Methanothermobacter thermautotrophicus str. Delta H: one gene and its partners. The protein of the gene in region 4 binds, or shares a complex with, the protein of the main gene of each other region. Links are inferred from orthologs where the notes say so. Each region holds a gene or a part of one and is shown on either strand. Other genes may lie near its edges. The genes, in order: rpoB, MTH_RS06320, MTH_RS06285, MTH_RS00205 and MTH_RS04965.

What was found.
Region 1: MTH_RS00205 (region 4) and rpoB share a complex: the UniProt entries of both Methanocaldococcus jannaschii proteins name them as parts of the RNA polymerase complex. The link is inferred for Methanothermobacter thermautotrophicus str. Delta H from one-to-one orthologs.
Region 2: MTH_RS00205 (region 4) and MTH_RS06320 share a complex: the UniProt entries of both Methanocaldococcus jannaschii proteins name them as parts of the RNA polymerase complex. The link is inferred for Methanothermobacter thermautotrophicus str. Delta H from one-to-one orthologs.
Region 3: MTH_RS00205 (region 4) and MTH_RS06285 share a complex: the UniProt entries of both Methanocaldococcus jannaschii proteins name them as parts of the RNA polymerase complex. The link is inferred for Methanothermobacter thermautotrophicus str. Delta H from one-to-one orthologs.
Region 5: MTH_RS00205 (region 4) and MTH_RS04965 share a complex: the UniProt entries of both Methanocaldococcus jannaschii proteins name them as parts of the RNA polymerase complex. The link is inferred for Methanothermobacter thermautotrophicus str. Delta H from one-to-one orthologs.

What each region holds. Positions count from the first base shown.
Region 1 is NC_000916.1:955,956-958,807, forward strand. It holds rpoB (DNA-directed RNA polymerase subunit B), read left to right. Parts: upstream 1-446; coding sequence 447-2,258; downstream 2,259-2,852. Other genes in the region: MTH_RS04970 (DNA-directed RNA polymerase subunit B''), read left to right, coding at 1-424; rpoA1 (DNA-directed RNA polymerase subunit A'), read left to right, coding at 2,297-2,852. UniProt on the Methanocaldococcus jannaschii protein: DNA-dependent RNA polymerase (RNAP) catalyzes the transcription of DNA into RNA using the four ribonucleoside triphosphates as substrates. The Rpo2 subunit (Rpo2N and Rpo2C in this organism) is implicated in DNA promoter recognition and in nucleotide binding.
Region 2 is NC_000916.1:1,191,869-1,198,038, forward strand. The notes cover bases 1,372-4,112. They hold MTH_RS06320 (RNA polymerase Rpb4 family protein), read left to right. Parts: upstream 1,372-2,441; coding sequence 2,442-2,783; downstream 2,784-4,112. Other genes in these bases: MTH_RS06310 (tRNA pseudouridine(54/55) synthase Pus10), read left to right, coding at 1,372-1,974; MTH_RS06315 (50S ribosomal protein L21e), read left to right, coding at 2,146-2,436; MTH_RS06325 (DUF655 domain-containing protein), read left to right, coding at 2,824-3,405; rsmA (16S rRNA (adenine(1518)-N(6)/adenine(1519)-N(6))-dimethyltransferase RsmA), read left to right, coding at 3,436-4,112. Also shown: MTH_RS06305 (signal recognition particle protein Srp54), read left to right, coding at 1-722; more of MTH_RS06310, read left to right, coding at 754-1,371; more of rsmA, read left to right, coding at 4,113-4,257; MTH_RS06335 (hypothetical protein), read left to right, coding at 4,323-4,760; MTH_RS06340 (helix-turn-helix transcriptional regulator), read left to right, coding at 4,757-4,966; MTH_RS06345 (HemK2/MTQ2 family protein methyltransferase), read left to right, coding at 4,969-5,553; MTH_RS09405 (C39 family peptidase), read left to right, coding at 5,755-6,170. UniProt on the Methanocaldococcus jannaschii protein: DNA-dependent RNA polymerase (RNAP) catalyzes the transcription of DNA into RNA using the four ribonucleoside triphosphates as substrates. This subunit is less well bound than the others.
Region 3 is NC_000916.1:1,184,393-1,190,766, forward strand. The notes cover bases 2,652-5,596. They hold MTH_RS06285 (DNA-directed RNA polymerase subunit L), read right to left. Parts: upstream 4,281-5,596; coding sequence 4,023-4,280; downstream 2,652-4,022. Other genes in these bases: MTH_RS06270 (transcription factor S), read right to left, coding at 2,652-2,827; MTH_RS06275 (NUDIX domain-containing protein), read right to left, coding at 2,976-3,383; MTH_RS06280 (DUF99 family protein), read right to left, coding at 3,412-4,026; MTH_RS06290 (exosome complex RNA-binding protein Csl4), read right to left, coding at 4,301-4,870; dph2 (diphthamide biosynthesis enzyme Dph2), read right to left, coding at 5,102-5,596. Outside these bases: MTH_RS06245 (30S ribosomal protein S27e), read right to left, coding at 1-91; MTH_RS06250 (50S ribosomal protein L44e), read right to left, coding at 94-372; MTH_RS06255 (hypothetical protein), read right to left, coding at 595-1,284; pcn (proliferating cell nuclear antigen (pcna)), read right to left, coding at 1,305-2,039; MTH_RS06265 (hypothetical protein), read right to left, coding at 2,091-2,498; more of MTH_RS06270, read right to left, coding at 2,513-2,651; more of dph2, read right to left, coding at 5,597-6,094; hpt (hypoxanthine/guanine phosphoribosyltransferase), read right to left, coding at 6,095-6,374. UniProt on the Methanocaldococcus jannaschii protein: DNA-dependent RNA polymerase (RNAP) catalyzes the transcription of DNA into RNA using the four ribonucleoside triphosphates as substrates.
Region 4 is NC_000916.1:18,591-24,764, forward strand. What follows is about bases 1,362-4,106. They hold MTH_RS00205 (DNA-directed RNA polymerase subunit N), read left to right. Parts: upstream 1,362-2,522; coding sequence 2,523-2,690; downstream 2,691-4,106. Other genes in these bases: MTH_RS00190 (50S ribosomal protein L18e), read left to right, coding at 1,362-1,614; MTH_RS00200 (30S ribosomal protein S9), read left to right, coding at 2,063-2,464; MTH_RS00210 (DNA-directed RNA polymerase subunit K), read left to right, coding at 2,868-3,047; eno (phosphopyruvate hydratase), read left to right, coding at 3,099-4,106. In the rest of the region: rpsD (30S ribosomal protein S4), read left to right, coding at 1-39; MTH_RS00180 (30S ribosomal protein S11), read left to right, coding at 57-449; MTH_RS00185 (DNA-directed RNA polymerase subunit D), read left to right, coding at 451-1,245; more of MTH_RS00190, read left to right, coding at 1,249-1,361; more of eno, read left to right, coding at 4,107-4,349; rpsB (30S ribosomal protein S2), read left to right, coding at 4,377-4,973; amrB (AmmeMemoRadiSam system protein B), read left to right, coding at 4,984-5,817; mvk (mevalonate kinase), read left to right, coding at 5,833-6,174. UniProt on the Methanocaldococcus jannaschii protein: DNA-dependent RNA polymerase (RNAP) catalyzes the transcription of DNA into RNA using the four ribonucleoside triphosphates as substrates.
Region 5 is NC_000916.1:949,957-956,162, forward strand. The notes cover bases 3,430-6,206. They hold MTH_RS04965 (DNA-directed RNA polymerase subunit H), read left to right. Parts: upstream 3,430-4,589; coding sequence 4,590-4,823; downstream 4,824-6,206. Other genes in these bases: MTH_RS04935 (phosphoglycerate kinase), read left to right, coding at 3,430-3,942; MTH_RS04970 (DNA-directed RNA polymerase subunit B''), read left to right, coding at 4,882-6,206. In the rest of the region: twy1 (4-demethylwyosine synthase TYW1), read right to left, coding at 1-519; MTH_RS04925 (transglutaminase domain-containing protein), read left to right, coding at 1,169-1,825; tpiA (triose-phosphate isomerase), read left to right, coding at 2,021-2,710; more of MTH_RS04935, read left to right, coding at 2,743-3,429. UniProt on the Methanocaldococcus jannaschii protein: DNA-dependent RNA polymerase (RNAP) catalyzes the transcription of DNA into RNA using the four ribonucleoside triphosphates as substrates.

The DNA of each region.
Region 1 (2,852 bases), 940 kb from region 4 along the record:
GGTGGCCTTCACAAGCCTGAGCAGGGATATGAGCTACCAGCTCGAGAGGAGCCTTGCCAGGGGTAAGGAACCATCCGTAAAACAGGCTGTGAGATCCGACGTGCTGACAGAGAACCTCAAGCACGCCATTGCAACCGGTAACTGGGTTGGTGGAAGGGCAGGTGTGAGCCAGCTGCTGGACCGGACAAGTTACATGGGTACACTCTCCCACATGAGGAGAGTCGTTTCACCCCTCAGCAGAAGCCAGCCCCACTTCGAGGCAAGGGACCTTCACCCCACACAGTTCGGTAAGATCTGTCCAAACGAAACCCCTGAGGGTCCAAACTGTGGTCTTGTTAAGAACCTCGCCCTGCTGGCAAAGATATCCGAGGGCTCAGATGCCAGTGAGGTTGAGGAGGTCATTAAAATGGGGGTTGTGAACTAATTTTCCACCGGGAGGCTGTTAAGTGAGTAAAACCAAAATTTACATTAACGGGAAGCTTATAGGAACCTGTGAAAACCCTGAAGAATTTGTTGAGGAGATGCGGAAAAAGAGGAGATCCGGAGAAGTCTCCCCTGAAATGAACATAACCCATTACCCTGAAAACCATGAGATTTACATATTCACAGACCCTGGAAGGGCCAGGAGGCCCCTGATCATAGTTGAGGACGGAGAACCTCTCCTCACAGAAGAACACCTTGAAAAGCTTGAAACAGGGGAAATGTCATGGGACGACCTCATAGCCGCTGGAATAATAGAGTACTTGGACGCAGAGGAGGAGGAAAACGCCTACATAGCCATGAGCCCTGATGAAATCAATGACGAACACACCCACCTCGAAATAGATCCCTCCACGATGCTCGGTATCTGCGCAGGTATCATCCCCTTTGCAAACCACAACTCATCACCGAGGAACACCATGGAGGCGGGGATGACCAAGCAGGCCCTGGGTCTATACGCATCAAACTATGACTTGAGGACAGATACACGTGCACATCTCCTCCACCACCCCCAGGTCCCCATAGTCAAGACAAGGATAATAGATGTGACAGGCTACGATGAAAGACCATCAGGTCAGAACTTCGTTGTTGCGGTAATGTCCTATGAGGGCTACAACATGGAGGACGCCCTCATACTCAACAAGGCATCCCTTGAGAGGGGCCTTGCAAGATCATCATTCTTCAGATCCTATGAGGCCGCCGAGAGGAGATACCCCGGTGGTCAGGAGGACCGCTTCGAGATACCAGAGAAGGGTGTCAGGGGCTACAGGTCAGAGAGCGACTACAGGCACCTCGATGAGGACGGTATAATAAACCCTGAGGCAGAGGTCTCATCCGGTGACGTCCTGATAGGTAAAACATCACCACCACGTTTCCTTGAAGAGATAGATGAATTCGGGACCGTGGCAGAGCGAAGAAGGGAAACATCAGTAACCGTGCGGCATGGTGAAAAGGGTATAGTGGACGCCGTTCTCCTTACAGAAACCGTCGAGGGCAGCAGACTCGCCAAGATCAGGGTCAGAGAACAGAGGCAGCCCGAGCTAGGTGATAAATTCGCCTCAAGACACGGTCAGAAGGGGGTTGTCGGCCTCATAGTATCCCAGGAGGACATGCCCTTCACCGAGGACGGAATAGTGCCCGACCTCATAGTCAACCCCCACGCCATACCATCAAGGATGTCTGTGGGACAGGTCCTCGAGATGCTCGCAGGTAAGGCTGCATGCATGGAGGGCCGCCGGGTTGATGGAACACCCTTCACAGGAGAGGACGAGGATGACATAAAGGAGGCCCTCAGGGCCAACGGATTTGAAACTGCAGGTGTTGAATCACTCTACAACGGCATAACCGGTGAGAGGATAGAGGCAGAGATATTCATTGGAGTGGCCTACTACCAGAAACTGCACCACATGACAACAGACAAGGTGTATGCAAGATCCAGGGGTCCGGTCCAGGTCCTCACAAGACAGCCGACAGAGGGGAGGGCCAGGGAAGGAGGTCTCAGATTCGGTGAAATGGAAAGAGACTGCCTTATCGCACATGGAGCAGCCCTCGCCCTTAAGGAAAGGCTCCTTGATGAATCAGACAAGTATGAGGCACTCGTATGTGCAGACTGTGGTATGATAGCAGTCTATGACAAGATAAGGGACAAGAAATACTGTCCTATATGTGAGGACTCAGAATCATTCCCTGTGGAAGTATCATACGCCTTCAAATTACTCCTCGACGAACTCAAGAGTCTCTGTATCTTCCCGAAACTCATACTGGAAGATAAGGCATGATAATGGATTTAAGGGAATAACAAAAAGGAGAGAATACCTTGAGAGGAATTTTAAAGAAAATTTCCCAGATAAACTTTGGCCTCATGTCCCCCGAGGATATCAGGAAGATGTCCGTCACCCAGATCGTCACCCCGGACACCTACGACGAGGACGGGTACCCCATAGAGAACGGACTCATGGATCCCAGGCTCGGTGTGATAGACCCCAGCCTCCGCTGCAGGACCTGCGGCGCCAAGGGAGGGGAGTGCCCGGGCCACTTCGGAAGCATAAACCTTGCAAGGCCGGTCATACACGTGGGATTCGCAGACACCATACACAAGATCCTGCGCTCAACCTGCAGAAAATGTGGGAGGGTCCTTCTCACCGAGACTGAAATCGAGGAATACCGTCAGAGGATCCTGGACGCCATGGAGAAGGAGGAAAGCCTCACACCAATAATAAAGGAGATATACGCAGAGGCGCGCCGCGATAAGTGCCCCCACTGTGAGGAGGAACAGGAGGAGATCAAACTCGACAAGCCCGTCTCAATCGTTGAGGGAGATTACAAGCTCACACCCAGTGAAGTGAGGGAGCGTCTTGAGAGGATAAGCGATG
Region 2 (6,170 bases), 1.2 Mb from region 4 along the record:
AACTTTCAGCCATTGTGGAGCCCCATGAGGCCATACTTGTAATCGACGGAACCATAGGCCAGCAGGCAAGGGAACAGGCCCTCGCATTCAGAAAAGCCACAGATATAGGTTCAATAATTGTGACCAAGCTCGATGGTTCAGCCAAGGGTGGTGGGGCCCTCTCGGCCGTTGCAGAGATAGGTGCTCCCATAAAGTTCATAGGTACCGGTGAGAGGATAGATGACCTGGAGGTCTTCGATCCCGAAAGGTTCATATCACGTCTCCTGGGTATGGGGGACCTCAGAAGTCTCCTCGAGAAGGTTGAAGAGGTTTCAGAGGAGGAGATTGCAGAGGAATCCCTCGACGCAATACTCTCAGGTAAGTTCACCCTCAGGGATATGAGGGTGCAGTTTGAGATGATGGGTAAGATGGGGCCCCTCCAGCAGGTTATGAGTATGCTGCCCGGTGCCGGGAAACTCCCAAAGGACGCCAGCAGGATGACCGAGGAGACCATACGGAAGTACCTCATAATAATGGACTCCATGACAGAGGAGGAACTGGAAAAACCAGACATCATAAAGCACTCAAGAATACGCAGGATAGCCCGGGGTTCAGGGACACGCAATGAGGACGTTAAGGAGCTCCTGAAGTACTACAGGGTCACCAAAAAGGCCATGAAGGGGCTTGGAAGGAGAAAAATGGGCGGACCCATGGGCCAGCTCATGAGGCAGTTCATGAGATAGCATCCTGAAGGGCAGAGATCAGGGGATAACCATGGATGTTCAGCAGAGACTGGGAGGACTGCTTGAAATCACAGAGTCCAGAATATGTCTGCACTGCCTTGGCAGGCACTTTGTTGATTTGGTTGAAGGGCCAGGGAACCGTCTGAGGGGTGAGAAGCTCCAGAAGAAATTCTCGCTGAAACTATCCGGGCCATGCATGATATGCGGTGACGTCTTTGACAGGATTGATGAGGCCGCAGGGATGGTTAAGGAGAAGGTGGATGAACTTGGCCTTGAATACTCTTCGGTACTTGTGGGTACAAGGTTGCCCCCCAAAATGGTGGAACTTGATGATGAGATCAGAAAGCGCCTCGGAATCCAGACTGAGGGGCTTAAAAGGGATCTCAACCGTGAACTTGGTAAGAGGGTTGTCAAACTGCTGGGCTGCAGCGCAGAATTTGAGGACCCCGACCTCGTGGTGATGGTGGACTTCAGGGGGGACATCAGGGTCTGGATCCAGATAAACCCCCTCTTCCTTGAGGGGAGGTACCGCAAGCTGGTTAGGGGAATACCCCAGACCCGCTGGCCCTGCAGGAAGTGCAGGGGGAGGGGCTGTGAGAGGTGCAATTACACCGGTAAGATGTATCCCACGTCTGTGGAGGAGCTCATAGCCGGGCCCATCCTGGAGGCCAGCCAGGGACGTGATGCAAGGTTCCATGGCTCAGGCAGGGAGGATGTGGACGTCCGGATGCTCGGGACAGGGAGACCCTTTGTCCTGGAGATAAGGGAACCCCGGGTGAGGAACCTGGACCCTGAATCCCTTGAGGAGGAGGTGAACCGCAGGGCCCAGGGCATGGTTGAGGTTGAGGGCCTCAGATTCTCCACAAGGAAGAGGAAGGTTGAACTGAAGGACTCATCCCAGAGCAGGTACAAGGTTTACCGGGCCCTGGTTGAACTGGATGGAGACGTTACTGATGAGGACCTTGAGAGACTCGGGTCACTTGACATCATAAAACAGCGGACCCCTGTGAGAGTTTCCCACCGCAGGGCTGACAGGGTCAGAGAGAGGAGAGTCCTGGAAATATCATGGAACTTGCTGGATGGTTGCCTTGAGTTGATAATAAAGGGTGAGGGCGGCCTCTACATAAAGGAGCTTATTTCAGGGGATTCGGGACGTACAGAACCAAGTGTGAGCAGTGTTCTGGGGGTCCCTGCAAGGTGCGTGGCCCTTGATGTCCTTGAGGTCGGTGATGAACCATCAGAAAAAGATTAAGCAGATGATCGAAAAAATAAAACACTGCGTCCCATGCAGAATAGCCATGATAAGGAAAAATATATATTAATGGAGATATTAAATAGAGAACTTATAAGTTTAGATATCTGATTCTTGTAAAGTTTTAGTGACTGTTACAAGCCATTGAAGGCTTTTTATGGAGGTTAAAGAATGAGAAGATCAAGAGGTTTCAGAAGTAAAACAAGACACAAGCTTCAGAAGGTTAAAAGGCCAGGCAGGTCCAACCCCATAACAAGGAAGATCCAGAGCTTCAATGAGGGTGACCTTGTACACATCATCATCGACCCTAGCATTCACAGGGGCCAGCCACACCCGCGTTTCCATGGTAAAACCGGTCGAGTTGTGGGGATGATGGGTAAATCCTATGTTGTTGCCCTGAAGGATGGTAACAAGGATAAACAGCTTGTTGTGAGGCCAGAGCACCTTCAGATGCAAGAGTGATTCCCATGATCGGGAAAAAGGTTCTGGAAAGTGAACCTGTTTCTATGGCAGAGGTTAAGGAAATCCTTGAAAAATTTGGGGAAGACCATGAACTCACATACGAGCAGAACCTTGTCCTTGACCATGTAACCCGTTTTTCAAGGCTTGACCCTGAAAAGAGCAGGGAGCTGGTGGAGGAACTGATGGACATCCCCAACATCAAAAGGAGGCATGCTGTTAAAATTGCAGATATAATGCCGGTGGACATATCCGACCTCCGTTTAATCTTTGCCAAGGAGAGGGTTCCCATAAAGGCTGATGACCTTCCAGGCATACTCGAGGTAATAGATAAATACCGGGTCGAATAAAAATAATATCTGACCTGAAAAAAGTAGAGTATGTGATTTCATGGAAGAATACGCTATCATACTGGATTACCTTCCACTTGGTTACATGAGCGAAGGGTTCGGTACATTCAAGAAGAGGCCTGTTGCCCAGGCACTGGGTAAGGATGAGTTCACCCTCCTGGAGTTAACACCAAGACCGGACGTGGACCTTGAAATCCACGAGGAGGTCTACATCGGTAAGGGTAAAAGGGACAAGATCGCCCGTATAAACAGGAGGCTCCGTCACAATGAACTCACAGCCACCGCCAGGGTTGAGCTGCCCTACGTCGTTGAGGAGATAATAAAATCAAATGAGGACCGGTTTGTAAAGTTCTTCAACGAGGCTGGACCCATAAGTACCAGGCTTCACCAGCTTGAACTTCTTCCAGGAATCGGTAAAAAGCACATGTGGGATATCCTCAAGGCCCGTGAGGAGAAGCCCTTTGAAAGTTTCGAGGACATAAAGAACAGGGTCCCCATGTTATCAGACCCTGTTAAACTCATCGTCAGGAGGGTCCTCATGGAACTGGATGTTGAGGGCGCCAAACGGGGAAAACGTAAGTACAACATATTCACAAGACCGCCCCAGAAGAGGAGGGGCTGATCCTTCAATTTAAATTTAGAATCTATTTTTATGTCAGGGCTCTACACCGAGACAAGGGAGGTGCTGAGGAAGTATGGTGTGAGGCTTAGAAGGAGCCTCGGCCAGAACTACCTCATAGATGAGGTCAAAAGGCAGCGCATACTTGAATACGCTGACCTCAGGGAAGATGACAGGGTCCTTGAGATAGGACCGGGTATAGGGACCCTCACACTTCCAATGGCAGAACTTGCTGGTCATGTCACCGCAATTGAGAGTGATCCCCTCATTGCAGCTATCCTGATGGACAGGCTTCAGGTGGATAACGTTGATGTGATAGTCGGTGATGCCCTCAGGGTTGATTTTCCAGAATTCAACAAGGTCGTATCCAACCTGCCCTACCAGATCTCCTCCCCCATAACCTTCAGGCTTCTGGAGCATGACTTTGAACTCGCTGTTCTCATGTACCAGAAGGAATTTGCAAGGAGAATGGTTGCAGAGCCGGGTACAAGGGAGTACTCAAGACTGTCGGTCATGGTGCACTTCCTTGCAGAGGTTGAAATAGTTGACTACCTCAAACCGGGCTGTTTCTTCCCCCGTCCCAGGGTTGAATCTGCGGTTGTAACCCTTAAACCTACGGGTTTCAGGGCCCCGGCATTCCTAGAGGATGTATGCCGTGCACTCTTCCAGCACAGGAAGAAGAAAACCTCAAAATCCCTCAGAGAATCATTCCATGAAATAAGGACTGATCTGAGCTTTAATGAAGTTCTGAGGGGTCTTCCACCAGAAATACTGGAGAAGAGGGTCTTTCAGCTGAGACCAGAGGATATACTTGAAATAGCAGAGCATATAGAGGATCTCTCAGGTTCTTCCTGAGCTGGGCCTTCATCAGCACATCCCTGAGAAAACTATAAGTATTATGTAAACTATTTTTTACATAGGTGATTGTTTTGATAATAGCAAGACCCCAGTGGTTCGGTAGAAGAAAGTACGGTGGCTGGGGAGTCTCAATAAAAACCTGGCAGGGCGCAGTATACCTTGCATGCGTATTCCTGCTGCTCGTCGGGATCCAGCTACTTCCCCTCAACACCACCACAAGGATGTATGTGACAGGTGCCTGGCTTGCATTCATGTTCCTGGACATGTTTGATGTTATGTGGAAGGTGAAAAGGGATGAAAGGGAGTACCTCCATGAGGCCATAGCAGAAAGAAACGCCGCATGGGCCATGATGCCAGTGCTTGTAATTGGAGTGTTCATAGAACTCATCTCAAGTTCCCTGCAGGGAAAGCCCCACGTCGACCCCTTCATTTTACTTGCACTCCTTGCAGGTGTCCTTGCAAAATCCGTGACAAACTACCGGCTGGAGAGGGAGAATTGAGGACACTAATAAGGGAACACAGGAAGGAACTCGGATTAACCCAGGAGGAACTCGCAGAGAGGGTTGGGGTAACAAGGCAGACCATAATAGCCCTTGAGAAGGGACGTTACAGCCCCTCCCTCATCCTTGCCCACAGGATCGCAAGGGCCCTGGGAAGGGAGCATATCGAGGATATCTTCATCCTTGATGAGGACGGTGCAAAATGAAAATGATAAGATACGGTGAAATTAAAATAAAGACCTGCGAAAACGTCTATGAACCAGCAGAGGACACCTTCCTCCTTGCAGATAACCTGGATGTCAGGGAGGGTGATCGTGTCCTTGAAATAGGTACAGGAACAGGACTTGTTGCCATAAGAGCATCAGAGAAGGGAGATGTGACTGCAACCGATGTGAATCCCGCCGCAGTTAAGTGCACGCAGGAGAATGCCATTATCAATGGAGTTGAACTCAGGGTCCTGCAGGGGGACCTCTTTGACCCGGTTGAGGGCGAAAAATTTGACGTCATCCTCTTCAACACACCCTACCTTCCAGCCACCGGGGATGATGCCACAGGGGATGTCCTGGACCTCGCCTGGAATGGGGGCCCCGACGGCAGGATGGTTATAGACAGGTTCCTTGATGAGGTCCCGGCACACCTGAAACCTGGGGGGAGGGTCCAGCTGGTGCAGTCCTCCCTCTCCGATACAGAGAAGACCCTCCAGAAACTGGCAGATATGGGCTTTGATGCGTCGGTTACTGCAAGTGAGAGGTACTTCTTTGAGGAGATAGTCCTGATAACAGCCATGATTTAATAAAAAAATTTTATAACCACCACTGAGCTGGTGTGTCATGTTTTTCCAGTTTTTTTAATCGCCCATCGATTTATGGCGAGTCCCCCGTTTATATACCTACTATGAAATTTTACTGTCGCCTCAAGTAATATGCTGTAGCTGATCCGTAATATATATGAGTTTTTTGTATAGAATTATTATAAGTTAATGGGAGTGTCCAAAGTGAGAGGTTTGTATATACTGTTGCTGGTCGTGCTCCTCCTCGCGGTGTCTGTTAACTCTTCAGCCGCTGCAGACAACTGTACAGTCCTTGAAGCACAGGGGGATGATGTAGCGGGTGCACTGACCCATAATGTTACAGTGGATTCTGAGGGTGTGGTCCTCCAGACAAGGAACTACACCTGCGGACCCGCAGCACTCGTCACCGTCCTCCAGAGACTCGGAGTGAACACCACAGAGGATGAACTCGCAGGCCTTGCCGGAACAACCGAGGACGGGACCACCATGCAGGGCCTCCTGGAAGCCAGCAGGGCCAAGGGAGTGAACGCAACCGGCATGAAACTAAACATATCTGAACTCAAAGAAAACATGATCGCCTATACCATCAATGACGGCACCGGACACTACACCGTAATAAA
Region 3 (6,374 bases), 1.2 Mb from region 4 along the record:
CCCTGTCAAAGACAACCTGCTGGTTTCCGCAGTCCAGACATTTAACACGGAGAAAGTTACCCTTGGTATTGTAGAATATCACGCCAATCACCTCTAGGCCACGTATTCAACCCTTCCAGCCCTGAAGGATTTCTTCTTTATGTGTGACTTTCCACATTCCTTGCATTTGAGCCTGAGGTCAAGTTTCTTAACGGGTTTGTTACCTGATGGGAGTGGACGTGGGTAACCCCTGTAACCGGCAGTGACACGTCTGAACTGCCTCTGACCCCACTTAAGTTCACTGGCCTTTCTCCTCTTTGATTCCAGTACCTCGTGAACGGTGTGTTTTCTACAGTTTGGACAGTAAGTTCTTCTTTCCTTAGGAATCTTCATATCTAATCACCTCGTAAGTGAAAAAGTAAGCCTTTAAAATAACTGAACTTTTTTATACTGGGTTAGTATATCTCAAATCTCTATTTATACCTTTGTATGTGACACCACCTGGTGGTTCACTGAACCTTAAACTGCTAATCCGTGTTGATCCATCAGTTTCATTGCAGAGTACCTGATCTTCAGAGAATAGGAGAGCAATCTAACCATTTTAAAGCCTGCTGCCTATGAATACCTTATCCTCCGACCCTTCTTTGCATTTATGAAGACGTTTGCATTCAGTGATGGGAGCGTGACTATGTCCTGCGGCCGGAATGGACCGTATACCTTTTCATCCACACCCATTATTCTGGCAGGTACCTCCTCAAATATCAGCACCGTTTCAATATCCTCCTCCCGCCCTTTAACCCCTTTATCGGTTTTTACGGATTTTGAGGGGTCAGCGAGAAGTTCAGGGCCATCCAGAACGTCCTTCCTGGGGGCATCATCTTTCGCCCCTGAATCCCTGGTACCGGATTCAACATCTATTGAGGGGATTATCCTCGCCCTGAATTCCCTCAGGGTTTCTACCAGTGAAAAGTAGAGCTCCTCCTCCTCTGGTGTCATGTTGAGGGGGGTTGTATCCTGGAGGTCGAACTGTGGCCTGCCATTGAAGAGGTGGTATGACCTCTGGACGTTCATGACGGCACTATCAGTTATCTTGTGCTCCCTTCTCTCGCAGATCTCCGTGGCTATCCTCTGGGTGTCCCTTATGAGGTAGTGTTCCTTGGCGAAGGGGTCATTGCCAACGGCGTCAAGGAGGTCCTCTATGTAACTGTGAACCCTCTCATAGAAGTCATCCCCCACCCTTGCAAGGCCGCTTTCAGATCTCTCCTTTTTCTGAATCCTCCTCAGTTTCTGAAAGAATTCGTCCAACCCCATTCCTCACCTTTAAGTTATTCCTCTGCCTCTATTCTTGGAGCAAGGAGGAAGCTGAGTTCACCCTCTTTGCTTGCCATCTTCAGGGTCAGTTTGAGGGGCATGTCATCTCCCAGGTTGATTATTGCTGTCTCACTGAACTTGTCTGCCTTGAGCATCTCCTTGATCTTATCAAGGGAGTATATGCTCCTTGCAGGTTTATCTATCCTTTCGCCGTGGAGGTATTCAATCTGGGCGTCTCCAAATTCTCCCTCAGCTGAGGCTATGAAACGGTCCTCATCTACACGGAAGGTTATCTTATCTGAGAATATGTCTATGTCAGCTATTGAGTCCTTGAGGAGCTGGAATGGCACCTCGAACTCATTCTCATACTCAATTTCAGGAGGACTTGGGGTTTCATATTCGATGTCGATAAGCCTTATCTTGAATGTCCTTACTGCTTCCCCTTCAAACTGGATTATCAGGTTTCCCTCGTCGGTTGAGAGTATGACCCTGTCATTTGCCTTTGCCCTCTTGAGGACCTTCATGAGTTCCTCTGTGTCCACGTTGATCCTCTCTGGTTCATCACAGACGTACTCATCGAAAAGCTCGGCCTTCAGTTCGAGGTGCACGTATGTGATGTGGGACCTGTCAAGGGCGTCCAGGCGCAGGCCTTCGGCGCTAAGCTGTATCTGAACCTCGTCAACGATGGATGATATGGCATCGAAGCTCGTCCTTAAAATGTTAGGGTCATTCAATTCTGCCTTGAACATTTTCGTCCTCCTTATCCTATATAGCTAGATATTGGGGTCATGATTTATATACTATTCCTCTTCTTCTTTCTCTTCCCCTCTTTCAGCCTTCTTCACCTGTTTATAGAACCCCTCAAGGGGTGTGCCCCCTATGATGCTATGGACCATGAAGGCCCCCACCAGCAGGAGACCCGTGAGGATGAGGAATGCTGCGATGACCGTGTTCTCGCCTGAGACCACATTGTCAACAACACGGTCAGATGACCCCATTATGGTGACGATACCTGTCAGCAAAAGCATGACACCAAGTACCATTGCACTGTACCTCAGTATATCGTCACGGTGTTCCATTATGAGGGTCACCGGAAAGCCGTGCTCTGATTCATCCTCCTGTAACTCCTCCCATACCCGGGCAAGGAAACCCCTGAGCCTTTCTGAATACCTGCCTTTCTTACCATCATCGGGGCCTTCATCAGACATCTGCTCACCATTTTTCAGTCATATTCCCTCCAGGTGTGCTTGCAGCGGGTACATCTGAAGAACCGTGTCTCTGATTCATCAGCCCTCCTTGTCTGCTGCAGCCACCAGAAGGCCTCCATGTTACCACATTTCGGGCATTCAACCCTCGTTGTTGGGAGGGTATTTACATCATCACCTGTGAATATTATGGTCTCCTTTGCCTCAACTTCCTCTGAGACGCGGTACTTGTCTTTGAGCTTATCTGTGATATCCTTCTCATAGCCACACTGACACTTAAATTTTCCCTCGGATGGAAACATTACAGCTCCGCACTTAGGACAAAACTCCATCTTCTTCCTCCTGGTCAGAGAAACTGAAACCTTTTTGATTTCTAAAGTTTTTCTACAAGGACATTTATAATAATTTTGATTGTGACTGAAGGTCATGATATGCTGCAGAATGATTTTTTAGTGGAACACGGGTGCATTCCTCATCAATCTATTCCCGGTATCTGCTCCTGAAATCCTCCAGAATCTTCCGGTGGTCAAATGCGAGTTCAAGATCATCTATATCCTCGATGTGGAATATTCCAATGTCTGCAGCGTCTGAACCGGCCTCCGGTTCACCGGACACTACCCTCGCGGTGAAGCATACGCTCACGGTGTGCCCGCGGGGATCCCTCCGGGGGTCGGAGTAGACCCCGAGGAGGTCCTTGATTTCAACATCAAGGCCTGTCTCCTCGAGGGCCTCCCTCCTTGCTGCATCCTCAACAGTTTCACCGTATTCCACAAATCCTCCAGGTATGGCCCAGGAACCCCTGTAGGGTGATCTGCCCCTCCGTATGAGGATTATTCTATCCCCTGATAACCTTATGATAACGTCCACCGTGAGCATGGGTGTCTTCAAACCAGACTCCTCCTGCAGGCATCTATTTCTAGGCGCTGCCCCTGGACTCTCCTAACGTGACTCCTGAGGCAATTATGTGGGCCGCCCTCAGTGGTTCTGGAATTGAGCTGCGGGTCGTTGATATCCTGACAATCTCTGCGGCGTCATCAGGTTCAATGCCTGCAGTCTGGATGTAGAGGGGTTCCCTGGATTCAACCCTGTGGATTCTACCGGCCCTCTCTATGCTGCGCCACCTTGCCTTCCAGTCAGAAAATCTGTGCTTGAGCGCCCTCTTTATTCTTTCCATATCTGGATGTTTCCTTACAACCACTATAACGGGAAGGCCGGTCCTCTCTGATAATTCCACTATGTCCACAACATTGAAGCCCCCGAAGGTCAGCCCATCAAGCATTATGACCCTCAGCTGGTTGAGGTGCCTTGATCCATTCACCATCTCGATGATCCGCTCTGTGGCATCGTCACCGTCCACCCTCACCGTGGTTGTGAGGACGCCGTCGAGCCACTGCCCGCCCCTGAATACGGTGCCGACCAGAAGCACATCCTCCTCACTTCTGGGGGTGAATGGAGCATCATCTATGCCAAGAATCCTTATCTCAGATTTTATCTGCCTGAAATTATGGTTCTCCATGGAAAAATAGTTCACAGGGACTCTATGAGGCGCCTGAATTCATCACATCTATCCCTCAGGGTTTCGGCTGCTGCCTTGAGTGATTTTTTCGGGCTTCCTGCCCTGATATATAGCTGTGGTTCCCCCACTATTGGGTGGTCTATCGAGTATGCTGCTGCCTTAACCTTTTCATCCTCCATGAGGATGCTTCTTAATACATTGCAGAGGGTGTGTGTTTCTCCCTCGAATACTATCTCCATCTCATTTCTCTTATCCAGAATGACTTCCATTAGAATTACCCCTTAAGTGATTAACCTTCATAATTCACTGATAGCTTCCTTTTTTCCCGGTTTTCACAGTTCGGGCACCTGACCTCGTCCCTGCCGTTCACTTCCATGAAGTGCCTGCAGCGGGTGCACATTGCCTTGATAACCCCAAGGTCACGGCCTGATGTCTGTAGATCTATGCCATCGAGGCCCATGATCTTTGTGACCCTTGCCTCCACGATGTCCCCTATCCTGAAGGCGTCTGTTAGCTTTGAAAGGTAGCCCTTCCTTGCCTGTGAAACGTGGACTCCTCCAACGAAGTATGTTGCAAGGGCTCTCCTGTTGCCCTTGATGCTGTGTATCCTCACAAGGGCCCGCTGACCCCTTACATCAATGACCTCTCCAATGACCCTTGAACCCCTTTTAAGTGTTGGTGGTGTGTTCAGCTTTGATATTACCTTTATGCTCTTATTCCGGTCATCCCTTGAAACCTCTCCAACGACAAGGGATTTTATCTTACCATCCTCATCGTAGGTCCCCTCAGAGGGGAGGACCTCTTCGCTTACAGCCAAAAAATCTCCGGGAAAAACCATATCCCCAGATTTAACTTTCATCCATTCACCTCTTCAAGGTAAAAACAATGCTTACCTTACAGTGATCTATGGTTAGATCTGATTATATATATGCTTTTGCATGCGACGTTCACAGATCGATTACTCCATGCCTCCGAATCTTACTACAAAACCATACTGCACATCTGTCCACTGATTACCATGCCTCTGATTACCATGCATGAGAGCCAGCCGCACACTGGCCTATCTGTAGATACCACACCAGATAAAGGGTTATCCGTGTATTATCTCATCCAGTGTGTAGTCGTCCCAGCTTCTCTCTCCCAGAACTATCTCCAGTTCAGATGGGTTCAGGAGTGGTCTATCGTAGAGCTGTGAGTCATCTATGGCTATCCTGGGACACGCAGTTACCACGAAGGCCTCAAGTTCCCTGAAGGGGAGAAGTGCAGCCGGTGAGATGTTCTCAGCGAGGAGTATGAGGGCCTCCCTTCCAGCCTCCTCAAGTTTTTTCTTAACCATGAGGGCCAGCTCAAACCTCATCTGTCCAGCCTTTGATGAGACCACCACCCCCCACCTGCTGGCATCCGATGCCCTGCTTATCCTCGCAAATCTCACCCTCAGGACCCTGTCTGCGAATTCCTCAATGTCCCTCACCTCGCCATGATATGGGTCAGCCACCACAACCTCGCGTCCGGTGAAGAGTTTTATGCCGAGGGGGTGGAAGTTCCCGCTTCCAAGGAAAAGGTAGGCATCTGCATCGGTGCCCCTGATGGCTGAGAAATTGCATCCCAGGACCTGGCCCCTGGCTGTGTTAACACCCTCCCCTGTGACGACCTCAAAGCCCCTCTCCTCAAGGAGAGACCTTGCCTGGTCAAGGAGGTGGAGGTGCTGTGCTGTTGTTGCAATTCCAATCCTCCTGTGGCCGGAAAGTCTGTCAGCAGCCTCCCTGATGACTTCACCTACCTCAACTGAGGATGCGGCCTCTATGAATATCACAGGGACCTCATAGTCGAGGGGGAGTGGTGTGTGTCCATAGTGGACTATGAGGTCAACCATGTCCCTCATTTTTCTATCTGAAACATCACATGCCCCGAAGCATGGGTCTGCGGATATCACGGCAGTTGCGCCTGTTTCTGATTCTATCTGCTCTGCAAGTTCAACTGCCCTCATTTTAAGTCCCTCAGGGAACTGAAGGCCCACGACCCCTGCATTACGTTTCCTTATCTCCCCGATGACCCTTTCAGTTTCAAGCCTGTAGAGTGACATTTAATCATGCGGCCCCCCGGCAGGGATATCCTCAACCTTAACTCTGCCATCGATAACATCAACCTTCACGAGGCTCTTCACAGTGAAACCTGTCCTTTCCCTCACGACCCTGGATCCCTCACCCTTATCTATGACTGTTATAACATCCCTGACATCAACATCCATCTCCCTGAGGGCCTCCAGGACCGCCAGGAGGGTCCCCCCAGTGCTCACAACGTCGTCAATGACAACGACCCTGTCTCCACTATCAACACCATTTATGTAGAGTTCCCCTTCACTG
Region 4 (6,174 bases):
ATGAAAAAACAGATAGAAGCAGCCCAGGACGCTGAATAATTTCAGGGAGAGATAAAATGGCTGAGAAGGAAAAATGGGGAATTGCAAATATTTACTCATCATTCAACAACACAATAATCACCATCACAGACATAACCGGTGCAGAGACCATAACACAGTGGTCCGGTGGTAAGGTTGTGAGGGCGGACCGTCAGGAGTCCTCACCCTTCGCTGCAATGGAGGCCGCAACAAGGGCAGCTGATGATGCAAAGGAGAAGGGCATCGTCGGCCTGCACATAAAGGTCAGGGCTCCTGGTGGAAACGGTCCAAGGACACCCGGACCAGGTGCACAGGCAGCCATAAGGGCACTGGCAAGGGCTGGAATGAGGATAGGTAAAATTGAGGATGTAACTCCCATACCTCACGATGGAACAGGTAGACCTGGAGGTAAGAGGGGAAGAAGGGTCTAAAATGGATATTGCTCTTAAGGAAAAAACTGATACCGAAATGGTCTTTGTGGTCAGCGGCGTCACGGTTCCATTCATAAACGCCATAAGGAGGATCTGCATGATGGAGGTCCCCAAACTGGCAATTGAGTACGTCAACATGTACAGGAACGACGCCAAGATGTTCGATGAGGTACTGGCCCACAGGCTGGGGCTTGTACCCCTTGCAGCTGACCCTGAATTTGCTGAATCCCTTAAAATGCCTGAGGAGTGCGACTGTGAGGAGTACTGCTCAGAGTGCAGTGTATCCCTCACCCTCAGGAAGAAGGGCCCGGGTGTTGTTTACTCAGGGGATCTTGTTTCAGAAACACCCGCAGTTAAACCGGTTTACCCTGACATTCCCCTTGTGAAGCTTGGAGATGATGATGAGCTTGAACTGGAGGCCGTCGCACAGCTGGGTGTGGGAAGGGAACATGCGAAATGGGAACCCACCACAGCATGCGCATACAAATACTACCCCAGGATAGAGTTCAGTGAAGACTGTGACGAGTGCCTTGAATGCATCGAGGCATGCCCGAGGGATGTTCTTGGAGAGGAATCAGGTAAACCCGTGGTTGTTGACCTTGAAAACTGTTCAATGTGCAAGAGCTGTGTCAGGGCATGTGATAAGAGGGCCATAGATGTGGGATACGAGGAAGGCAAGTTCATATTCAGGATAGAGACCGACGGATCAGTTGACCCAAAGGATGTTCTCCTTAAGGCCTGTGACATCCTCAGGGACAAGGCAGAGCAGGTAATAACATTTTGTGAAGGAGGCTAACCAATGGTAAGGAAGATTACCAAGACGAATCCCAATCTTATAAAACTCATACGTAATCTCAGGAAAAAATCATCCCAGGAAGGCGCAGCAATCTGGAAGGACGTTGCAAGGAGACTCGAAAGGCCCACAAGGAACAGGGCTGCAGTCAATATATCCAAGATAAACAGGCACTCCGATGAGGATGAAACAGTTCTCGTGCCTGGAAAGGTCCTTGGAAGCGGAAACCTTGACCACAGGGTCCAGGTTGTTGCCCTGTCATTTTCACAGACAGCAAGGGATAAGATCGAGAGGGCCGGGGGAGAGTGCCTGACACTCGGAAAAATTGTTGAAGAGAACCCGGCCATTAAGAACATAAAGATAATAGAATAAGGTGTTGCTCATGATCATCAACGGAGAAGGACATATCCTTGGAAGACTGGCAAGTGTCGTCAGCAAGAAGCTCCTTGAGGGGGAGGAAGTGATCGTCTTAAATGCCGAGAAGATCCTGATCACAGGTTCTAAGGAATGGGCATACGGCAAGTACAAGCAGAGGATTGACAGGGCCAGCATATCCAACCCCAGAAGGATGGGTCCCAAGTACCCCAGAAGGCCCGACGACATATTCAGAAGGACCGTGAGGGGCATGCTACCCTACAAGAAATCAAAGGGAAGAGAAGCCTTCAAGGGCCTCAAGGCATATGTGGGTATTCCACGTGAATTCAAGGATGAAGAAATGGTTGAAATACCCGATGCAAAGGCAGGCAGCATAAAAAAGGGAATGGAACTCGGAGAGATCTCAGAACTTCTGGGTGCTAGATTACAGATAGGGAGTGTAATCATGAAGAAGGTTATTCACACAAGCGGCAAAAGGAAAACCGCCATTGCAAGGGGGACCATCAGGGAAGGTAAGGGTAGAGTGAGGATCAACAAGGTCCCGGTTGAACTCTACACACCTGAACTTGCAAGGCTCAAGATCATGGAACCACTGAAACTTGCCGGCGACGTTATAAATGACGTTGACATAAACGTCAGGGTCGTTGGTGGGGGTATAGTTGGACAGGCCGAGGCTGCAAGGATGGTCATCGCCAGGGGACTCGTGGACTGGACCAGTGACATGGACCTCAAGGAGAAGTTCGTACAGTACGACAGGACAATGCTGGTGGGAGACCCCAGACGTTCAGAGCCCAAGAAGTACGGGGGCCGAGGCGCCCGTGCAAGGAGACAGAAGAGTTACAGGTAGATCAATCGATAACTTTATATATTTTTATTTTATAAACTAAAGAGTAGAATGATTCAGTATGATTCCAGTAAGATGTTTAAGCTGCGGAAAACCTGTATCAGCCTATTTCAATGAGTATCAGAGGAGAGTGGCTGATGGAGAGGACCCCAAGGACGTGCTTGATGACCTGGGTCTCAAGAGGTACTGCTGCAGACGAATGTTAATTTCACATGTTGAGACATGGTAGGGGACCGTAGGGTAGCTTGGTCCATCCTCCCAGCCATTGAAGAAGTTTCCGGACTTTTCAACTGGAACGGGGATGGTCAGCACCGGAACGCTGGAGACCCGAGTTCAAATCTCGGCGGTCCCATCAAATCGAATCCAAGAACCTCTATTTTAATGTTTTTCTTGGAGGCATATGCATATGGCGTCAAAAAAACTCACACGTTTTGAAAGGGCTAGGCTGATAGGTGCCAGGGCACTCCAGATATCAATGGGTGCAAGACCACTCGTTGAGATCAAGGAGTCACTGGACCCTGTTGATATAGCCAGAAAGGAACTTGAAAAGAAGGTCATGCCACTGGACGTTAGAAGAGACAAATAAACTCTAATAAACCACTATTTTTCAGTCTAGAGTTTATTATGAGGTGTTTTAATGGAAAGTATTATTGAAGATGTTAGAGTAAGGAAAATTCTTGACAGCAGGGGAAACCCGACGGTTGAGGTTGATGTTATAACCTGGAACGGCTTTGGAAGGGCTGCAGCCCCCAGCGGTGCAAGCACAGGTTCCAGGGAGGTTGCAGCCTTCCCATCAGGGGGGGTTGATGAGATAATAACAGAGGTCGAGGATATAATCTCCTCAGAACTCATAGGAATGGATGCAGTGGACCTCCAGGACATAGACCTCGTCCTAAAGGAGATCGACGGGACCGAAAATCTCTCATCTCTGGGAGGTAACACCGTGGTGGCTGTTTCAATGGCAACCGCAAAGGCAGCAGCATCATCCTACAACATGCCCCTCTACAGGTTCCTCGGCGGAAACCTTGCAACATCCATACCCTACCCCCTGGGTAACATGATAAATGGGGGGGCCCACGCAGGAAAAAACGCCCCTGACATACAGGAGTTCCTGGTTGTGCCTGTGGGTGCTGAGGACATAACCGAGGCGGTTTTCGCAAATGCAGCCGTCCATAAGAGGATAAGGGAGCTCATCCAGAAGAAGGACCCGTCCTTTGCAGGAGGTAAGGGTGATGAGGGCGGATGGGTGCCCAGCCTCTCAAACGGGGACGCCCTGGAGATACAGGCCACTGCCTGTGAGGAGGTAACAGATGAACTCGGTGTTGAGGTGAGACCATCGCTGGACCTTGCAGCGAGCGAATTCTGGGACCCTGAGATTGAGAAGTACGTCTACAGGCAGGAGAACGTCCAGAAGGACACAGGCGAACAGATAGAATTTGTTAAGGAGATAATTGAAACCTATGACATGTACTATGTCGAGGACCCCCTCCATGAGGGAGACCTTGAGGGTTTCGCCGAGCTGACATCCCTGGTTGGTGACCGCTGCATGATCTGTGGTGACGATATCTTCGTGACCAACAGGGAGATACTCAGGGAGGGTATAGAGATGGGTGCAGCCAACGCCATAATCATCAAGCCCAACCAGATAGGCACCCTCACAGACACCTACCTCACCGTCAAACTGGCCCTCGAGAACAGGTACACCCCTGTGGTTTCACACAGGTCAGGTGAGACAACAGATGATACCATAGCCCACCTTGCGGTGGCCTTCGGAGCACCCCTCATAAAGACAGGTGCAATAGGCGGTGAGAGGATAGCCAAACTCAACGAACTCATACGCATACAGGAAGAGATTCCATATTCAAGGATGGCTGATCTGCCATTTTAAATATTGAAACTTATTTGAGGTGATAGATTGTCAGAACTACTAATACCACTGGACAAATACCTTGCAGCAGGACTGCACATTGGAACACAGCAGAAAACAGCTGATATGGAGAAGTACATTTACCGTGTGAGATCAGACGGACTCTACGTCCTCGATATAAGGAAGACAAATGACAGGGTAATCGCGGCTTCAAAGTTCCTCTCAAAGTATGAACCCGATGACATCCTCGCTGTTTCAACAAGACAGTATGGACAGGAACCTGTGAGGAAATTCGGTGAAGTTACAGGTGCAAGGACCATACCTGGAAGGTTCATACCCGGTACACTCACAAATCCTAACTATGCGAAGTTCATTGAACCGGAGGTCCTGGTGGCCACAGATCCAAGATCAGATTCACAGGCAATCATCGAGGCCAAACAGATAGGCATACCTGTGGTTGCCCTCTGTGACACTGAAAACCTCCTTGGAAATGTTGATATAGCAATACCCGTCAACAACAAGGGACGTAAGGCCATAGCCCTTGTCTACTGGTTACTGGCAAGGCAGTTCCTCCGGGAGAAGGGCATCCTCAAGGAGGATGAGGACCTGGACATACCTCCAACAGAGTTCGAACTGAAGATCTAGAAGTGGTCATATGATAAGGAGACCTGCAGTGGCGGGAGCTTTCTATGAACGGGACCCCGCGGCCCTCAGAAGGCGCATTGAATGGTGTTTCGAGCATGAGCTCGGACCCGGCACCCTTCCGGCAGTGGGGTCCATGAGGAGGATAAAGGGGGTGATCGCCCCCCACGCAGGTTACATGTATTCAGGACCCGTGGCAGCACACGCCTACCATGAGCTGGTATCCGATGGAATCCCCGGGACCCTGGTGATAATCTGCCCCAACCACACAGGGATGGGGTCAGGTGTATCGCTTATGCAGCAGGGTGCATGGGAGACACCCCTCGGTACAGTGGAGATAGACTCAGAGCTTGCAGAAGCCATTGTGAGAGAATCAGGGATCATAGACCTGGATGAGACAGCACACCTCGCCGAGCACAGCTGTGAGGTGCATGTACCCTTCATCCAGTACTTCACAGATAACTTCAGGATAGTTCCAGTTACCATGTGGATGCAGGGCCATGAGACAGCCGCCGATGTTGGACATGCGGTCGCATCAGCCATCAGGGAAACCGGAAGGGATGCGGCTGTCATCGCAAGCACAGACTTCACACACTACAGTCCACAGGACATTGCTGAAGCCACCGACAGAAGGATCATTGACAGGATAACAGCAATGGATGATACCGGCATGTACGGTGTTATCAGTGAACTCAACGCAACCATGTGCGGTTATGGGCCGGTAGCGGCTACCATCATAGCCTCAAGGATTCTTGGAGCCACAGAATGCGACCTACTGAGATATGCAACAAGTGGAGATGTTACCGGTGACCGCAGCTCGGTGGTGGGCTACGCTCACTTGTCCTGAGATAAGGGTGAAACATTGAAGTCGTCGGCATCCGCACCTGCCAAGGCCATTCTTTTTGGTGAACACGCAGTGGTCTACAGCAAGCCGGCAATAGCAGCCGCCATAGACCGCAGGGTGACTGTAACCGTAAGTGAATCCAGCAGCACCCATGTAACCATCCCCTCCCTGGGTATACGCCACAGTTCAGAGAGACCATCCGGTGGCATCCTGGACTACATCGGGAGGTGCCTCGAGCTTTACCATGACGCATCACCCCTTGACATCAGGGTGGAGATGGAGATACCCGCCGGTTCAGGCCTAGGTTCATCGGCTGCACTCACCGTTGCACTGATAGGTCCCCTCGACAGGTACCATGGA
Region 5 (6,206 bases), 930 kb from region 4 along the record:
CTCTGAAAGTTTTTCAAGGTTCATGGGTGCCAGGCCATTGGTTACAAGGAATGTTGTGAAGTTTCTCCTGTGAAATTCCCTCAGGAGACCATCCATGTCAGGGTAGAGCATTGGTTCCCCTGCAAGTGATATGGCAGCATTTGTCGGGTCCTGTGACTCCATCACCTTGATTTTATCTGCCCTTTCATTGCCGAGGTATCCACATAGCAGTTTCCTCTGTGCCTCTATGGCCCCATCAATTATATCTGCGGGTTCATCATGGGGGCCCTCCCATGCTGTCCCTGTTGATGAGAGGTCCCTCCAGCAGAAGAGGCATTTCTGCTGGCAAAATGGCACACTTGGAGACATCTGGAGGCATCTGTGGCTCCTGATTCCATAGAATTTTTCCTTGTAGCATACTCCCTCATTGACTATGCTCTTCTTTGTCCAGAGGCAGGTTTTAACCGCTGAATGTCCGTGCTCTCCCACGAAGCGGTATCCCATCCTCTCCATTTTTCTCTGAGATTCTTCCAGGTACATGGCCAACCCATCTCTAACATTTTTTCAGATGTTCTGCCCTTGATATGATTTCTGCAGCTCCATTTAAATATATGCCAGCAGGTTCTCTGATGGAATGATGCTATGAAATGTTTCTTATTCAAATATATATGCCAGACACAGGAACCGCTGCGATTAGATGACCTCCTGTTAGCCCCCCTTACATCAGCCACACCAGACAGACAGGAATGTGGGTTAATAATAAATATAAGCTTAGTATTAAAAGGTCTGTGTTTAAATGGCTTTATAATCTCTGGTTTTGCCATATAAGCTCTCTTAAAAGCCCCTGATGGAATTGAATTCATTAAAATGTGCTTAGGTGTGCGTGAGGTGCTGATTTAATTTAAAAGGCTTTCAGATTTTTTTAGGGCCCCATATTCATTCTTTGGAAAAAATAAAACCTTTTAACAGAGTATTGGGGCGCCATTATCAATTCATGATTAGAATCCTCTGAATGCTGAAAAAAGCATTATATAAGCCTTTTTGTCTTATTCCGGAAACAAAGGTTTATATATAGTGGTGATGTGATTAAGGTTCATGGTAAGGTCGGCGGGTAGATCCTGCCATCAGTGGAGGCGGTAAGATTAAGAGACACTCGCGTTACCTCGCTCTACTTGCACTCGCAGTAGCAGTGAGTACCATACCCATAGGACAGCTGGAATTTCAAGATTCCAGTGGCGATAAGATAACAGCAAAGTCCACATCCCTCCCAAAGGTTGATGCAGCATCCAAGTACAAGAAGTACAAGAGATACAGCAAGGTCCATGCTTCCAAGGGTACGGTAAAGAAAACCTACCGGACAAAGACAAAAAAGAAGTACACGTACCGGACAAAGGCTGCCTATAAGACAAAGACAAAGAAGAAATACAGGAGCCGTGCTACCTACAGTACAACCTCAAGAAAAGCATACACCAGGGCTATAAGCTCTGATGAGCTTAACAATCTCCAGGGCGATGAGGGGCTTGAGAAGCTTGCATCCTACATTAACAGGAACCTTAATCACAGATCAGGCGGGCCACACACAGCTGAAGGCGTTGAGAAGACAGGCTATGGGGACTGCTGGGGACTCTCTGACTGGTCTGCCCGGAAACTTGCAGCAAACGGCTACAAGGTGAAGGTCGTGCAGGGTGCCACCTCATCATCATCAAGACACCGATGGCTTCACGTGTATTCTGAGGGCAGGTGGACGAGCTTTGAACCGTCACTGGTAACCAAGCGTTACGGTAGTAAACATTATACTGCAACCTGCGGTCGCGCAACACGCGTTGTGAAGACCTACAACATGTAGTATAATGTTTACAATTTAATTTTTCACTGGTTTAACATCATCCAACAGCTTTCTGCATTTAACACCTTCACTATGTGGGGATGCGCTGGATATTACAGGCAAATTCATTCATGAACCCCTTCAACAACTCCCGCACGGATGTCACAGCATATTTTATAATACACCTCAACCATACTATGAGATATCCCATTAATCATGCTGGAGGATTTGGAGTTGAAGGACACACCCATTGTCATACTGAATTTTAAAACATACCTCGAATCAACAGGTGAGAGAGCCCTCGAACTTGCATCAATATGCGGGGATGTCGCAGATGAGACCGGTGTTAACATGGCTGTGGCACCGCAGCACATGGACCTCCACCGGGTGAGTGATGCTGTAGAAATACCGGTGCTGGCACAGCACATTGACGCCGTTGATGCTGGTGGACACACAGGGAGCATCCTTGCAGAGTGCGCCAGGGACGCAGGTGCAGCAGGAACCCTCATAAACCATTCAGAAAAGCGGATGCAACTTGCAGACATCGAATGGGTGATATCAAGGATGAAGGAACTTGAGATGATGTCCGTGGTATGCACGAACAACGTCATGACCACTGCTGCTGCCGCCGCCCTGGGACCGGACTTCGTGGCGGTTGAACCCCCTGAACTCATAGGATCCGGAATACCTGTGTCAAGGGCCGAACCTGAGGTTATAACGGGAAGTGTTGATGCTGTGAAGAAGGTGAACCCTGAGGTCAGTGTGCTCTGTGGCGCCGGAATATCCACAGGAGACGACATGAAGGCTGCTGTTGACCTGGGGGCCGAGGGTGTTCTTCTTGCATCAGGCATCATCCTGGCTGACAGCCCACGGGACGCCCTTCTGGATCTTGTAAGTAAGGTTTGATGGTGATCCCGGTGTCCTTTAAATTTAAAACCATGGATGACATTGAAGTCACAGGAAAGACAGTCCTTGTCCGCGTGGACATAAATTCGCCTGTGGACCCCAATGATGGGACAATACTCGATGATACAAGGATGAGGCTCCATGCAGAGACCATAAGGGAACTCTCAGATAGGGGTGCCAGGACAGTTGTGATGGCCCACCAGAGCAGACCCGGGAAGAATGACTTCACAACACTGGAGCAGCATGCCAGGGCGCTCTCCGGGATACTCAGGAGGCCCGTTAAGTACGTTGAGGATATATTCGGATCCGCTGCAAGGGAGAACATCTCAGGACTGGGTGATGGTGAGATAATCCTCCTTGAGAACGTCCGCTTCTACTCCGAGGAGGTGCTCAAGCGAGACCCTGAGGAACAGGCGGAGACACACCTTGTTAGGAAGCTGGCGCCCCTCCTGGACTACTTCATCAACGACGCCTTCGCGGCAGCCCACAGGTCCCAGCCCTCCCTTGTTGGCTTCGCCCTGAGGGTACCGTCAGCTGCGGGTCGTGTGATGGAGAGGGAACTTCGAACACTTCAGGGTGCCCTTGAGAATGTTGAAAGGCCCTGTGTCTATGTTCTCGGCGGGGTGAAGGTTGATGACTCCATCATGGTCATGAAGAACGTCCTTGAAAACGGTAGCGCAGACCTTGTACTGACAACGGGCCTTGTTGCCAACATATTCCTGGCGGGATGCGGGGTTAAGATCGGTAAGGTGAACATGGACTTCATCAAGAGCAGGGGATACTGTGACTTCATCAAGGTGGCGAAGAAACTGAAGAAGCGCTTCCCTGAAAGGATAGTTGTACCCGTTGATGTTGCAGTATGCAGGGACGGCAAGAGGGTTGATGTTCCTGTGAAAAAGATACCCAACCATCCGATACAGGATATCGGAATGGAAACCATAAAGCTCTACGCCAGGAGGATACGTGAGGCAAGGACCCTCTTTGCCAATGGACCGGCAGGCGTATTTGAGAACCCTGATTTCAGCATAGGAACCGAGGACATACTGAATGCAATATCCTCTTCAGAAGGTTTCTCAATAATCGGCGGGGGTCACCTTGCTGCTGCAGCAGTGAAGATGGGCTTTGAGGACAGCATAAACCATATCAGCAGTGGAGGCGGTGCCAGCATAAGCCTCCTTGCAGGTGAGGAGCTTCCCGCAGTCAGGGTGCTTGAGGAATCCAGGCACCCATAACCACAAACTATATAAATGAGTAGTTACTAACATTGGAAATGCCTCGGTAGCTCAGTCTGGTGGAGCGCGAGACTTGTAATCTCGTGGTCGCGGGTTCAATTCCCGTCCGGGGCTTCAAAAAGGGACCATAGGGTAGCTTGGTCGATCCTTTGGGCTTTGGGAGCCTGAGACCCCGGTTCAAATCCGGGTGGTCCCATCCACAAAGCTTAAATATGCATCATGTCCAATGATGTCCAATGATGTATATCAACCCGCCTTAGCTCAATTGGCAGAGCATCGGACTGTAGATCCGAGGGTTGCTGGTTCAAGTCCGGCAGGCGGGACTCCACCAATGGTGTGAAAGCTTTAAATACTAGAAAAATGTAACTCATAGCATGCATGTCATATAGGAATGGAAAAGTATATAAGCAGGTAACTAGAGAACAATGGAATGCTCTCATTCTAGAGACTTGCCCTGGTGGTGTAGGGGCTATCATGCGGGCCTGTCGAGCCCGCGACTCGGGTTCAATTCCCGGCCAGGGCGTTTCCTGAGGGCCCGTAGCTCAGTCTGGCAGAGCGCTTGGCTTTTAACCAAGTGGTCGCGGGTTCAATTCCCGTCGGGCCCGCTATCTAATTTTACGGTGACTTTTTATCTGGAGGACTGAATTGTGAAGAGGGAGATCTTGAAACACCAGCTGGTTCCGGAACACGTGATTTTGAATGAATCTGAAGCAAAGAGGGTGCTGAAAGAACTCGATGCGCATCCAGAACAGCTTCCAAAAATAAAAACAACAGACCCTGTGGCCAAGGCCATAGGTGCTAAAAGGGGGGATATAGTGAAAATAATCCGTAAAAGTCCGACTGCAGAGGAATTCGTAACCTACAGGCTTGTTCAGGACTAGTTTTTAAGATCAACACTGCAGGATCATTTCATCATCTAATTTGTTTTGGAGGAAGTCCATGAAAAAAAGTGCATGGGGATTGGTAGACGCGTTTTTTGATAAATACGATCTGGTGGACCACCACATCCATTCATACAACGACTTCGTAAGTAACCGCATACAGGAAATAATAGATACAAGCGAACCCATTGAACTGGAACAGGGAAAATACCGGGTCGAAACAGGAAAGGTGAGCATAGAGAAGCCCTTCATCAAGGAGGCTGACGGCTCAAAGAGCAAGATATATCCCACAGAGGCCCGGCTAAGAAACCTCACCTACTCAGCCCACATGAGCCTGGAGATGAGACTCCTCAAGGAGGGGGGACCTGAAACGGAATTCGAAAAGGTATACATCGGTGAGCTGCCGGTGATGCTGAAATCGGAGATATGCCACCTCCATGGCCTCAGCAGGAAGGAACTGATGGAGAAGGGAGAGGACCCCGCGGACCCTGGAGGCTACTTCATTGTTAATGGATCAGAGAGGTCCATCGTCACGATGGAGGAGATAGCTCCCAACAAGATAATCCTTGAAAGAATCGGTGAAGAGGACGAGAACAGAGCAAGGGCAATAGTAACATCCATAAGGAGTGGATTCAGGGCCAGAATATCCCTGGAGTACCGTAAGCCAAGGAAGACCGGTGTTTTCCTGAGAATATCCTTCCCCTACGTTCCAGGGGAAATCCCGCTCGTCATACTCCTCAGGGCCCTTGGACTTGCAACTGACCAGGAAATCATCACCAGCATATCAGACGACTTCAACTACCAGATGATAGCTGCAGACGATATACAGGTCTCCCTCGACAGGCTCAACCTCAATAAAAAGGAGATGAAGGAACTCGATGAAGAGGACCGGAGAGAATACCTCATAAGGAGCGCCATAAAGTACATCGGTAACCGCGTCGCCAAGGGGATGACCGAGGACTACCGTATAAAAAGGGCTGAAGACGTTATAGACCGTTACCTCCTGCCCCACATAGGAACAGAACCCGAAAAGAGGCTGGAAAAGGCAACATACCTTGCCGAGATGACCGAGATGCTCCTTCAGGTCATATCAGGGGAGCGCAGGCCACACGACAAGGACCACTACACAAACAAGAGGCTCAGGGTTTCAGGCGACCTCATGGAGGACCTCCTCAGGGTGGCCTTCACAAGCCTGAGCAGGGATATGAGCTACCAGCTCGAGAGGAGCCTTGCCAGGGGTAAGGAACCATCCGTAAAACAGGCTGTGAGATCCGACGTGCTGACAGAGAACCTCAAGCACGCCATTGCAACCGGTAACTGGGTTGGTGGAAGGGCAGGTGTGAGCCAGCTGCTGGACCGGACAAGTTACATGGGTACACTCTC